4 regions of the Dietzia sp. PP-33 genome follow, and region 3 is predicted to be linked to each of the others. Evidence: riboswitches for the same ligand, from Rfam matches in the RefSeq annotation. Region 3 holds a riboswitch; each other region holds the start of a gene.
What was found. Region 3 has a riboswitch for cobalamin ahead of NJE57_RS11570 (ABC transporter substrate-binding protein). Riboswitches for the same ligand answer to the same signal wherever they lie in the genome.
Positions count from the first base shown of each region.

Region 1: it holds a riboswitch for cobalamin, as region 3 does, so the genes downstream of both, NJE57_RS13750 (VWA domain-containing protein) here and NJE57_RS11570 (ABC transporter substrate-binding protein) in region 3, are expected to answer to the same signal.
Region 2: it holds a riboswitch for cobalamin, as region 3 does, so the genes downstream of both, cobN (cobaltochelatase subunit CobN) here and NJE57_RS11570 (ABC transporter substrate-binding protein) in region 3, are expected to answer to the same signal.
Region 4: it holds a riboswitch for cobalamin, as region 3 does, so the genes downstream of both, NJE57_RS15450 (ABC transporter substrate-binding protein) here and NJE57_RS11570 (ABC transporter substrate-binding protein) in region 3, are expected to answer to the same signal.

Region 1 covers NZ_JAMYEI010000007.1:244,341-247,690, reverse strand. Annotated here, with positions in the region: gene NJE57_RS13750 (VWA domain-containing protein) at 1-1,807, opposite strand, end outside; cobalamin riboswitch at 1,829-2,012, opposite strand; gene cbiE (precorrin-6y C5,15-methyltransferase (decarboxylating) subunit CbiE) at 2,087-3,350, shown strand, end outside.
Region 2 covers NZ_JAMYEI010000007.1:211,237-214,586, reverse strand. Annotated here, with positions in the region: gene NJE57_RS13600 (M23 family metallopeptidase) at 1-1,067, shown strand, start outside; cobalamin riboswitch at 1,132-1,329, shown strand; gene cobN (cobaltochelatase subunit CobN) at 1,320-3,350, shown strand, end outside.
Region 3 covers NZ_JAMYEI010000006.1:57,702-61,051, forward strand. Annotated here, with positions in the region: gene NJE57_RS11565 (FecCD family ABC transporter permease) at 1-667, opposite strand, end outside; gene NJE57_RS11570 (ABC transporter substrate-binding protein) at 669-1,673, opposite strand; cobalamin riboswitch at 1,791-1,926, opposite strand; gene NJE57_RS11575 (Lrp/AsnC ligand binding domain-containing protein) at 2,015-2,296, opposite strand; gene NJE57_RS11580 (AIM24 family protein) at 2,334-3,023, shown strand; gene NJE57_RS11585 (nuclear transport factor 2 family protein) at 3,046-3,350, opposite strand, start outside.
Region 4 covers NZ_JAMYEI010000009.1:44,157-47,506, reverse strand. Annotated here, with positions in the region: gene NJE57_RS15455 (iron ABC transporter permease) at 1-471, opposite strand, end outside; gene NJE57_RS15450 (ABC transporter substrate-binding protein) at 468-1,436, opposite strand; cobalamin riboswitch at 1,525-1,670, opposite strand; gene NJE57_RS15445 (carboxymuconolactone decarboxylase family protein) at 1,827-2,243, shown strand; gene NJE57_RS15440 (long-chain fatty acid--CoA ligase) at 2,340-3,350, shown strand, end outside.

The DNA of each region.
Region 1 (3,350 bases), on a different contig from region 3:
GGGCGACCTGCGCGCCGGACCCGCGGAAGGTCACCAATCCCACCTTGTCGCGTCGGCGGTAGGCATCCAGCAGCAGGGAGAGGATCGCGGTCTTGACCTGCTCCATTCGGGTGCGCGCGGCCATCGATCCCGAGGCGTCCACGCAGAACAGCACCAGGTTGGCCTCCCGCCCCTCGCGGACCGCCGAGCGCAGGTCGCGGGCGGACAGGAGCAGTCGCCCGCCGTCGCGGCCCGAGTTGCGCCCACGCGCGGCCTGCTGGGGCGCGGCGGCGCGGATGGTGGCGGGCAGGTGCACGTCGGAGCCGGTGAAGCCGGCCGAGCCCGTGCGCCGGCCGGTGCTGGTGATGGCCCGGGACCGGCGACCGGAGACGCCGTTGCCGGTCCCGGTGACGGTCAGCAGCCGCGTGCGGTAGGGCGCCGAGGCCGCCGTGACCGTCCCCGGCTCGGTCGCCGCGCCGCCCGGTCGGCTGTTCTGCTCGGCCCCGTCGCCCTCGGGTCGCGGGTCGCCGGGGTCGGTGCGATCGCCCTGCTCTTGCACCCGGCCGTCGTCGCTGGAATTCTGCTCGGAGTCCGGCCCGGTGTCCGGGTGCTGGTCAGACTGCTCTGCGGACGCCGGGGAGTTCTCCCCGGCGGGGGGCTGCTGGGCGTCGGAGTCTCCGGCGTCGCCGGTGTCCTCGGCTGATGCGCCTGAGTCGCCGTCCTGCGGGCCGGTCGTGGCGTCGCTCGCGTTGTCGTCGTTCTTGTCGTCATCGCCCGGGCCGTCAGTCCCGGGGCCGTCGTCCCGCGGATCGGGCTCGTCGTCGTCTCCGAGGAGGCGGTCGAGGAGGTCCTCGTCGAGTCCGGGGGCGTCGAACGGTGCGCGGCGCCGGCGGTGGGGGAGCGCCATCCGCGCGGCGACGCGGATGTCGGCGCGGGTGATCCGGGTCCGGCCCTGCCAGGCGGCGTGGGCGGCGGCCGTGCGCGCGGTGACGATGTCCGCGCGCATGCCGTCGACGTCGAAGCCCGCGCAGACGGTCGCGATCTTGGTCAGCGCCCAGTCGGTCAGCTCGACGGCGTCCACGCGCTCCCGTGCGGCGACGATCCGTTCGCGCAGGGCGAGTTCGTCGGCCGCGAAGGTGGCGGAGAAGCCCTCCGGGTGGGAGTCGAAGGCGACCCGGCGGCGGATCACCTCGGCCCGCAGCGCCGCCTCGCGCGGGGCGGACACCTCGACGGTGAGCCCGAAGCGGTCGAGCAGCTGGGGCCGGAGCTCGCCCTCCTCGGGGTTCATGGTGCCGATCAGGACGAAGCGGGCGGCGTGCTCCACCGACACCCCGTCCCGCTCGACGGTGACCCGTCCCATCGCGGCGGCGTCGAGGAGCTGGTCCACCACGTGGTCGTGGAGCAGGTTGACCTCGTCCACGTAGAGCAGTCCGCGGTGCGCGCGGGCCAGCAGGCCGGGCTCGAACGCGGTGACACCCTCGCTCAGGGCCTTCTCCAGGTGCAGCGATCCGGCGATGCGGTCCTCGGTCGCGCCGATCGGCAGCTCCACCAGCCGGACCGGCCGGTGCTCGGTCGGCGCGTCGTGGGGAATGGGCCCGTCGGGGGTGTCGGTGCCGCGGTCGGCCGGGGCGCTGGAGAACCTGTCGCCGGCCACGACCTCGATCTGCGGCAGGATTCCGGCGAGGGCGCGGACCATCGTGGACTTGGCGGTGCCCTTCTCTCCGCGGATCAGGACGCCGCCCACCGATGGCGAGACCGCGTTGAGGAGAAGGGCCAGCGCCATGTCGTCGGAACCGACGACAGCGCTGAAGGGGTAGTGCTGTGGCATGGGGGCTCCCGCTCTCGTCTGCCAGGCTGGTCAGCGCGAGGCCGGTCTCCGGACTTCCCGGCTCATCTCGGGCGTTCGCGCTGGACGCGATCGCCCGAAAGGCCGGGTTACCGTAGCGGGCCCTGTGCCGGAATTTCACCGGCTTCCCTGATTCTCCCCGCGGCCGCCGGAGCGGTCGTGGGGCACCTCGTGCTGTTGGGTGTAGTTGTTTCTCCTGGCCGAGGCTACCCAGCGTCCACGCGGTCCGGGCGGCCGGGCCGGGCGGTAGGGTTCCGCGTCATGAACGCACAGGTGGTCGTGGTGGGGATCGGCGGTGACGGCTGGGCCGGCCTCGACGAGGCCCGCCGCCGCGCCGTCCTGGGCGCCGACGTCCTGCTCGGCGGGGAGCGTCACCTGGCGATGGTTCCGGCCGAGGCGACGGCCGAGCGAGAGCCGTGGCCGCGGCCGATGCGCTCGGGGCTACCTGATCTGGTGGAGCGCTACGACGGGCGGTCGATCGTGGCCCTGGCCTCGGGTGACCCGCTGGTGTCCGGGGTGGCCACGACGTTGATCGACCTGCTCGGCCCGGATTCTGTGGAGGTGCTGCCGGCGGTGTCGTCGGTCTCCTTGGCCCGCGCCCGGATGCGGTGGCCGGCCGAGACGGTGGCGGTGCTGCGCGACCACCGCGAGCTTCCCCGTGACCTGGCGCCGGGGCGGCGGCTGTTGGTGTTGAGCGCCGACCGGCACACTCCTGGGCACGTCGCCGCGATGCTGACCGGTGCGGGTTTCGGCGCGAGCGCGCTGACCGTGCTCGCCGACCTGGGGAGCCCTGCCGAGGCACGTGTGTGCTGCCGCGCCGACGAGTGGCCGGCCGGGGAGGAGGCGCCCCAGCTGCACGTGCTGGCCGTCGAGTGCGTGGCCGGTCCCGCTGCGCTTCCGCTCGGACTCGTTCCCGGGCTGCCCGACGACGCCTTCGAGAACGACGGCCAGCTCACCCGCCGCGACCTGCGCGCCTCGGCCCTCTCGCGGCTCGCCCCCACTCCAGGGGAGCTCTTGTGGGACGTGGGCGCCGGCGCCGGATCGGTGGGCATCGAGTGGATGCGCGCCCACCAGTCCTGTCGCACAGTGTCTGTAGAGGCCGATCCCGAGAGGGCGGCGCGCGTGGAGCGCAACGCCGCACGCCTGGGGGTTCCGTCGCTGGAGGTCGTCCGCGGCCGGGCGCCGCAGGTTCTCGAGGGGCTGCCGCGGCCCGATGCGGTGTTCGTGGGCGGAGGCGGCACCGCTCCCGGGCTGCTGCGGCAGTGCTGGGAGGCGCTGCGCCCCGGCGGCAGGCTGGTCGCCCACGCGGTGACGATCGAGACAGAGCGGGTGCTCATCGATGCCCGCGCGGAGTTCGGCGGCGAGCTCGCGCGGTTCCACGTGGAACACGCCGACTCGATCGGCACGTTCACCGGCTGGGCTCCGGCGCGGGCCGTGGTGCAGTGGTGCGCGGTCAAGCCCTTCGCTGTTATGGCGGATTCTGCCGCTGCGACTGATTCCGCCGCGGCGGCTGATTCTTGGGAGA
Region 2 (3,350 bases), on a different contig from region 3:
TGCAGCTGACCAACGCCACCGGGGTCCCGGCGAGCCTGGACAAGATCGATGTGGTCGACGGCACCGATCCCACGAAGATCATCGCCAGCTTCTCCGGTTCGGCCCTGATCGACCCGGAGTGCGATTTCGGTGACTGCAACCGCCTGCGTGGCCTCCCGGCCGGGGTCATCGACAGCGCCGAGATCCCACCCCAGGAGAGCCGCGTGGTGTTCATCGACTTCGCGCTGGACTCCCTCGACCAGGCCCCCGAAGCGGTGTTGCACCACGTCTACGGGACCGGTGCCGCCTCGCCGGCCTTCGGCGAGCCGGGGCCCATCGACTACCTGGCCACGCCGGTCGCCTTCTCCACGCAGACCGTGCCGGTCGTCTCGCCACCGCTACGCGGCGACAACTGGGTCGCCCTCAACGGGTGTTGCGAGCCGGGTTTCCCGCATCGCAGTTCGGTGATGTCGCTCAACGGGAAGCTGAACAACAGTCAGCGCTTCGCCATCGACTTCAAGCGCACCAACGACAGCGGCGAGTTCTACTCCGGGGACAGGACCCGCAACGAGAGCTATGTCGACTACGGGGCCGAGATCCTCGCCGTCGCCGACGCCACGGTGGTCTCTGTCCTCGACGGTATGGAGGCCAATGCACCGGGTGTCCTGCCCGCCAGCGACCCCGAGTTGGCGGCGGAGCTGACCGTCGAGAACGTGGACGGCAACCACGTCGTGCTCGATCTCGGCGGCGGGGTCTACGCGATGTACGCACACCTGATCGCGGGGTCGATCACTGTCGAACCGGGCGACACGGTGACCGAGGGGCAGGTGATCGGCGAGCTCGGGAACACCGGCAACGCCAACGCGTCGCACCTGCATTTCCAACTGATGGACGGGCCGAGCCTGCTCGAGGCGGATGCGTTGCCCTACGAATTCAGGAGTTTCGACTACCAGGGGCAGGTCCCACCGCAGCGGATAGCCGATGCAGACGACTATCTGGCCGGCACCTTCCTGCCGGAGGGTCCGCAGCAGCGGGAGGCGCGGACCGACCAGATGCCGCTCAACCTGGCGGTCGTGGCCTTCCCCTAGCCGGACGAGCGACGCCGACCACTCCGCTCCGACGGCCGGGCACCCGTGGGGGACCGGGGCCGGATAGGCTCGCCGGTGCCGTGGTGCTCGGGAAGCCGGAGGAAAAGCCGGCGCGGCCCTCGCCACTGTAGTCGCGGAGCCATGCGACCCTCGTCCGTCCCCGAGTGGGGCGGAGACCACTGGATCCTCCAGGATCCGGGAAGGTCGGTCGCACGGCGTCGATGCGAAAGCCAGGAGACCGGCCACGGCGACATGTTCCACGAGGGTTTGGAGAAGAACATGCGCCATGACCGGCGTTCGGCGTCCCCTGACGACGCCTCGGCACCATCGAATGACACGGCACCACACCAGGCACCACGCATCACCCTGCTGTCCACCTCCGACACGGACCTGCTCTCGGCGCGTGCCTCGCGGGCGAGGTGGACGCTCGGCAACCCGTCTCGGATCGACGTGGAGGCGGAGCTGCCCGGTCTGCTCGCCGGCGCCGACCTGGTGGTGGTGCGGATCCTCGGCTCGCGGCGGTCGTGGGAGCCCGGATTCGCCGCGGTCCTGGCCTCGGGGCGGCCGGTGGTGGTCCTCGGCGGCGAGCAGGCCCCGGACGCCGACCTGATGGAACTGTCCACGGTGCCGATCGGCATCGCGGCCGAGGCACACCGCTACCTCGCGGAGGGCGGGGAGCGGAATCTCGCCCAGCTCCACGCCTTCCTCTCGGACACGGTGCTGCTCACCGGAGCCGGCTTCGAACCCCCGGAGAGCGTCCCGGTGTGGGGGATGCCGCCGCGTCCGGTCGCCGACTACCCGGCGAGTGGTCACGAACGACGCGATTCCCGGAACGCGACCTGGGAGAACGTGAGCGGAATCGACCAGTCGCGGGGTGGCCCCCGGGTGGACCAGTCGCGGGGCGTCCCCCGCGTCGGGGTGCTCTACTACCGGGCCCACGAGGTCAGCGGGAACTCCGAGTTCGCGCACGCGCTCGCGGACGCGATCGACGCCACCGGGCAGGCCGTGGGCGTGCCGGTGTTCGCCGGGTCCCTGCGCTCGGCCCCCGACGAGTTGTTCGAGGCGCTCGGTTCGCTCGACGCACTGGTCGTCACCGTCCTGGCCGCCGGCGGCACCACGCCCGGAGCGGTGAGCGCGGGTGGCGAGGACGAGACCTGGGACGTCGAACGCATCGCCGCGCTCGACATCCCGGTCCTGCAGGGCCTGTGCCTGACGTGGAGCCGGGAGGACTGGGAGGCCTCCGACGACGGCGTCAACCCGCTGGACTCGGCCAACCAGATCGCCATCCCGGAGTTCGACGGCCGGATCATCACCGTGCCGTTCTCCTTCAAGGAGATCGACGCCGACGGGCTGCCCCGGTACGTCGCCGATCCCGAACGCTGCGCCCGCGTGGCGGGGATCGCGGTCTCGCACGCACGCCTGCGCCACGTGCCCGCTGCCGACCGCCGGATCGCCCTGGTGCTCTCGGCGTACCCGACCAAGCACTCCCGGATCGGCAACGCGGTCGGGCTCGACACCCCGGTCTCGACCATCCGGTTGATGCGACGGATGCGCGACGAGGGGTACGACCTGGGGCCGGCCGACGGGCCCATCGCACGCTTCCTCGAGCGCACCGAGGAGCTGCCTGATGACACCGCCGCCGGAGACGCGCTGATCCACGCGCTGATCGCCGCAGGTGGGCAGGACGAGGAGTGGCTGACTGACGCCCAGCTCACCGACAGCCACGTGCGGATCAGCACCGACGACTACCTGAGGTGGACGGCGGACCTGCCCGAGTCGCTGCGCGCGGAGATGATCGAGGCGTGGGGCCCGGCTCCCGGCCGGCTGTTCGTCAACGACGCCGGTGAGATCGTCCTGGCCACCATCCAGGCGGGCAATGTCGTCCTATTGATCCAGCCGCCGCGCGGGTTCGGGGAGAACCCGGTGGCGATCTATCACGATCCTGAGCTGGCCCCGTCTCACCACTACCTGGCCGCCTACCGGTGGCTGGCGCACGGTTTCGGCGCGCACGCGCTGGTCCACCTGGGCAAACACGGCTCGCTCGAGTGGCTCCCGGGCAAGAACGCCGCGCTGTCGGCGGCGTGTGCGACCGACGCCGCGATCGCCGACCTGCCGCTGATCTACCCGTTCCTCGTCAACGACCCCGGTGAGGGCGCGCAGGCCAAGCGCCGCGCCCACGCCACGATCGTCGACCACCTGGTGCCGCCGATGGCCCGGGCGGAGTCCTACGGAGACGTCGCCCGCCTGGAGCAGCTGCTGGACGAGTACGGCAACATCGCCTCG
Region 3 (3,350 bases):
CGAGCCAGCGCATGACGGTGCCCAGTTGGTGGTCGTCGCCCAGCACCAGCAACGTGAAGGTGTTGAGTGCCGAGAACACCATCGTCAGGGCCGCACCCACCAGCACGATGGCGGTGGTGTCGTGCGCGCGTCGCGCCACCAGGATGACCCCGGCGAGCGGCAGGAGGGCACCGAGGAAGGCGGCCATCGGGAGGGTGAACACGCCCCACACCCCGGCACCCACGCCCAGGACGGTGAGCAGGACGACACCGAAGCCGGCCCCGGACGACACCCCCAACAGGTACGGGTCGGCCAGGGGGTTGCGCGTCACCGCCTGGGCGACGCCACCGGCCACCGCGAGGGATGCGCCCACCGCGGCCGCCATCAGGGCGCGCGGGAGCCGGGACTCGATCACGATCGCCTCGCGCGCGTCCGACCACCACGGCGTGAACGACCCCGGGGCCAGACGGTGGGCGACGATCGCCCAGACGTCCCCCAGGGGGATCGACACCGACCCCAGCGAGACCCCCGCCGCCACCGAGAGGGCGAGGAGCGCCAGCAGCGGCATGAGGATGACGCCCAGCGGCCGCCTGACGTGGCGCCGGGCCGGGGGGCGGGGCCGGGCCGGTGGACCGTGTGGCGCGTCGTCGCGCACCCGACGGGAACCGTCGTGGACGACCGTCGCCATGTCAGCCCCCGAACGCGGCGGGGTAGAGCTCGCGGGCGATGGTCTCGACCGAGGTCGCCATCCGGGAACTCTCGAAGAAGTCGGCGAGGGGCACCACCACGATGCGGTCCTGCCTGATCGCCGGTGTGGTGGACATGATGGGCTGGTTGCGCAGGTAGGCGATCTTGTCCTCGGCACTGGTGGCGCCGTAGTCGAGCACCACGATCGCCTCGGGCCGGCGTTCGCCGAGGATCTCCCACGTCGTCTTGAGGTAGGGGCGCTCGCCCTCGGTGAAGATGTTGTCCGCTCCGGCGTACTCGCCGATCAGCTGGCCGATGCCGACGCCACCGATCGTCATCGGTTCCGCCTCGCCGCTGTCGTAGAAGAACGTGGGCGTCCCCGGGATGCCGGCCTCGTCCAGCGTGGCACGGACCGCCTCGATCTGGTCGACGATCCCGTCGGTGAGCGCCCGGGCACCGTCCTCCAGGTCGAGGACGCGACCGAGTTGCGAGAAGTCCGTCTCGAGCATGCTGACGTCGGGGAAGCCCTCGCCGCAGTACTCGGAGAACAGGAAGGTGTCGATGCCCGCGGCTTCCAGGGCGTCTCGGCTACGGCCCTCCTTCTCGTCGAACGCGCTGCGCATGCCGGCCACCACCAGATCCGGTTCCAGATCGACGATCTGCTCCCAGGTGGGATACTCCTCGGCCAGCCCGGGTATCGCCTCGAGCTCCTCGGCGACCTCCGGGAGGACGTCCTCACGGTCGTCGTATCCCCGGCCGACGATCCGGTCTCCCGCACCCATCTGGACGAGGGTCTCCGTGACGTGGGCGTTCATGGTGACGATGCGCTGGGGTGGCGCCTCGTAGGTCGTGTCCCGATCACAGTTGCTGATGGTGACCGGTTCGGCGAACGCCTCCCCGGTGGCGGTGCTCTCCTGCGCCTCGCCGCGGGAGCAGCCGGCGGCGAGGACCCCTGTGGCGAGGAGCGCGGCGAGCGCGATGGTGGACCTGGACTGGCGACGGAACATGATCAGACCTCGGATCGTGTCGTGTGCCCGCGAACACACGAGACCCGCAGGTGGGCGACCGTCGACGACGGTCGCCGACCGTGCAGGACTCCGGATCGCAGACCGCGGCGATTGACGTGGAGTCGCGAATCCCCGGGCAGGTAATCGGGCTCGTCGTCACCAGGGTGACGACACACCGTTGCGGGTCAGCGCCGGATTCCCACCGGTCTTCCCCTGCGTTTCCGAGAGTTCAGCTAGTCGTGGTGTCAGTATGCACATCCGTGGCGCAGGCCGTGGCGGCACCTCCCTGGAACACCGGCGCACGGGGGACACCGGGGGCACCCGGGACACCAGGCCGGTGCCTACTCGTCGTACCCCAGGGAGAACGCCGCCTCGAGGTCGTGCTTGGACAGCGCCCGGAACGCGATGTGCGTCTCGGTGTCCACCACGCCCGGCACCTTGTTCAGACGGTCCGAGACGATCTCGGCCACCTCCTCGTTCCGGCGGGCCCGCACCAGCACGATGAGGTCGATGGTGCCGGTGACCGAGTAGACCTCGGAGACCCCGTCGATCTCGGCGATCGACTCGGCGACCTCGGGGATGCGCGCCGTCTCGGCGTGGACAAAGACGATGGCGGTGATCATGGCCTCAGATTAGTGCAGCAGGCGTAGCGTCTGCCTCATGATCCACGGGGACCTCTTCCAGACCGCGCGCGAGACCCAGACCGACCGCCCGTTCGCCCTGCAGAACTCCAAGCTGCTCAAGGTGACGGTCCGCGACCAGACCGTCATGGCCCGCACCGGGTCGATGGTGGCCTACCAGGGACGGATCGGATTCGAGAACGCCGGTAGCGGCGGCATCGGGAAGATGTTCAAGTCCGCCGCGACCGGGGAGGGCGTCCCTCTGATGCGGTGCACCGGGCAGGGCGAGCTGTTCCTGGCCGACCAGGCCTCGGAGATCCAGGTGCTCTACCTGGAGAACGACATGATCTCGGTCAACGGGGCCAGCGTCCTGGCGTTCTCCGAAGGGATCCAGTGGGACATCCACCGCATCGCCGCGAAGAGCGCCCTGATGACGGGCGGTCTGTACAACGTCTCCCTGCGCGGAACCGGGTTCGTGGCAGTGACCAGCAAGGGCCAGCCGGTCGCACTCGACGTGGCCTCCGCGCCGACCTTCGCCGACGCTCAGGCCGTGGTCCTGTGGACGGCCGGGGTGACGATGGACGTGAAGGTCGACACCGGTGGCATCAAGTCCATGATCCGTGGCGGTAGCGGCGAGACGTTCCAGCTGGCGTTCGGCGGCCAGGGCCTCGTGGTGGTGCAGCCGTCGGAGAACGTGCCCCAGGGCGCCGGGAGCCAGAGCGGCTCGTAGGCGGCCCGGGCCAGCCCCGGGGTCAGCGCATGTTCTCCGGGGTCCAGTAGGCGCGCATCGCGCGGACCTTGCCCTGCTCGTCGTGGGTCATGAGGTCCCACACGTTGATCGTCGCCTTGGAGTCGGCGTCGAAGTGGGTGGTGATCTCGAAGTTGAACAGCAGGTCGTCACCGCACACCCTCGCCTCGAGCACCTCGGCGTCGATCTTCAGCGCCACCACGGAGGAGTAGAACTCGCGGATCGCGGCCTTGCCCTCGTGGACGGTGCCGCTCCCGACCGGGTCCTCCACCGTGGCGTTCTCGGCGTAGAGGTCCAGCACGGCCTCGA
Region 4 (3,350 bases), on a different contig from region 3:
GACCTCACTGCGTCCGCCGCCGACACTGCGGCCCAGGGTGTAGGTGGCGAGCACCGCGATCATGCCGCCGGCGAACGCGGCGGGTGGCACCATCGCCGAGCCCATCGCGCCGCCCACCACGATCGCCAGGGTGGCGCCCAGACCCGCCCCGCTGGACACCCCCAGCAGGTACGGGTCGGCGAGCGGGTTGCGGAACACGCCCTGGTAGGTGGCCCCGGCGATCGCGAGCATCGCGCCGACGATCGCACCCAGCACCACGCGTGGGATGCGGATCTCCCACAGGATGACCTGCTGACGCCCGGTGAACCCGGAGTCGATGTCGACGAGCGGCAGCCGGCCCACCAGTTCGAGCACCACGCCGCCCGGGGTGAGGCCGGCCGGTCCGATGAGGGTGCCGAGCAGGACCGCCGCGGCCAGCAGCAGCGTCGCCCCGCCCAGCACCAGGGCGTGGCGGGGCGACGGGTGGGTCACGAGCCGGGCTGGTTCGCGGGGGTCCGCGTGGTATCGGACACTGCATCGGGCACTGCTGCCACGATCGCGGCGACCTCGCGCATGAAGTCGACCACGCGCGGGCCCCACCGGCTGGACAGGTCCTCGTCGACCACGTGAACGCTGCCCTCGCGCACGGCGGTGAGCCCGTCCCACCCGGGCCGCTCGGCCACGACCTCCGGGGTGACGCCGCAGCACTGGCCGTCGGCGAGGAACACGAGGTCCGGGTCGGCCTCGAGGATGAGTTCCTCGGACAGTTGCGGGTAGGGGTTGTCACCGGTGGCGATGGAGGTCAGGCCCAGCATGGAGTAGATCTCGCCGACGTAGGTGTCGTCGGTGACGGTGTAGTAGGTGTCGTCGAGCTCGTGGAAGTACGTCAGCGGGGTCTCGCGCTCCGGCACCGAGGCGACGATCCCGTCGATCTCGCCTCGCATCCGCGACACGAGTTCGACGGCCTCGCCGATGTGCCCGGTGGCGGCCCCGACCTGCTCGAGCTGGGTGTAGGTGTCGTCGAGGGTCTGCGCGGCGGGCAGCTGCAGCACCTCGACGCCGGAGCGTTCGAGGCCGGCCACGATGTCCCCGGTGTCGTCGGTGAGCACCACGAGGTCCGGCGCGTACCCCAGGATCGCCTCGAGGTTGGGCGTGTAGCCGGACAGGTCGGTGGCCGGGGCGTCGGAGGGGAAATCGGAGCGCTCGTCGACCGCCACGACGCTGTCCCCGGCGCCGACGGCGTAGAGCATCTCGGTGGTGGTGGGGGCCAGAGACACGATCGCCTGTGGCTCGTCCGCCGCGGCGGAGGTCTGGTCGGCCGGGGCCGGCTCGTCGCCGGCGGACCCGCTGCACGCGGTGGCGACCAGCGCCGGGGCGGCCAGGAGGGCGACCAGCAGTGTGCGGGACCGGCGGGCCCGGCGAGCCGGGGAGTGGCCGAGGTCGGTCGGGTGGGGCATGGCATCCTCCGTGGTTCGGAGGACGAAAACAGCTCGGGCCGCGGCCGGGGCCGCTGCACGCGACCGTCCTTCGTCCGAGGTCAGTACGTACGGCTGCCGCGGTACCGGCCGATCTGGCTCGCCCGCCCGAGACGGGATCACAGTTGCGGGACAGCGTCGGATTCGCACCGACTTCCGCCGAGTTGCCGCGGGGGGTCCGACGCTGTTGGCCGGACCCGTCGAGGGTATCCCACCCGTCGCCGCGTCCGCCCATCCTGCGCCTCCGCTGCCGCCCCTGTCCGAGCCGCCCCCGCGTCTGACCGAGGTGGGGTGAGGGCACGCGGAGGCGATGGAGTCGGTCCGGGGAGGATGGTTACCGAGACCTGTCGGCAGTGGGAGAGGACCGTGGAGATGACTGCGACGACGAATTCTGCAGGCGAGGGGCCTTCGGCCGGGGATCTGCGCGAGCAGGGTTTCGCGACCCGGCGCGAGGTGATGAGCGACGCCTTCGTCGACCGTGCCATGGATCGGGCGGCCGGGACGGCGTCGGAGGCGATCCAGCACGTGGTCGCAGAGAACGTGTGGGGCAACATCTGGAACCGGCCCGGGTTGGACCGACGGGATCGCAGCCTGCTCAATATCGGGATGCTCGTGGCACTGCGCGCGGACGCCGAGCCGGCGGGGCATGTACGCGGCGGGCTGACCAACGGGTTGGCCCGCGAGGAGATCACCGAGGCGGTCATCCACGCCTCGGGGTACTGCGGCGCGCCGGCGGCCCTCGCGGCGATGAGGACCGTCCAGACCGTCTTCGACGACCTCGACGGGTGATCGCCCACACGGCCCAAGGACGTCATGGACGTCATGGACGTCAGGTAGTCTCGACACGAGAGTGACAGACGCCACCCCTCGATCAAGGAGCCCCTCATTAAGAGCACGATGATGCCGGAGCAGTTGAACATCAGCACGATCCTGCAGTTCGGTGCGACCGTCCACTCCGATGCGGTCGTCACCACCTGGACCGATCAGGGACCACGGAAGATCACCTACGGCGATCTGGGCAAGCACGCCGCGCAGCTGGCCAACGCGCTGCGTTCCCTGGGGGTCGACGGTGACCAGCGGGTCGCCACATTCCAGTGGAACAACTCCGAGCACTTGGAGGCCTACCTCGCGATCCCGTCCATGGGCGCCGTGCTGCATCCGCTGAACATCCGGCTGTTCCCGGACCAGCTCGAGTTCGTGGCCAACCACGCAGAGGACAAGGTCGTGATCGTCGACCCGAGCCTGATCCCGCTCCTGCAGCCGCTCCTGCCCCGGTTCTCGACGGTCGAGCACGTGATCGTCACCGGTGGGGGCGCCGCGAACCTCGAGGCTCCCGAGGGCGTCCGGGTGCACGACTACGACGCGCTCCTTGCCGCCCAGTCCACCGAGTTCGATTGGCCGGAGGTCGACGAGAACTCCGGCGCCGCGATGGCCTACACCTCGGGCACCACCGGCGACCCGAAGGGCGTCGTCTACTCGCACCGGTCGATCTACCTCCACTCGATGCAGGTGTGCATGTCCGACGGCATGGACATCTCGCTTGACGACAACGTGCTGGCGATCGTGCCGATGTTCCACGCCATGTCGTGGGGGCTGCCGTACGCGGCCTTCATGGTGGGCGCGTCGCTGATCATGCCCGAGCGTTTCCTCCAGCCGGAGCCCCTCGCGGCGATGATCGCCTCCGAGCGTCCGACGCTGGCCGCCGCCGTCCCCACGATCTGGCAGGCCGTGGACGCGTACAGCGTGGACCACCCCATCGACATGTCGAGCTTCCGCGCCGTGGTCGTCGGCGGCAGCTCGTGCCCGCCGGAGCTGATCCGTAAGTTCCGGGACAAATACGGGATCAACATCGTCCACGCGTGGGGCATGACCGAGACCTCGCCCATCGGCACCCTG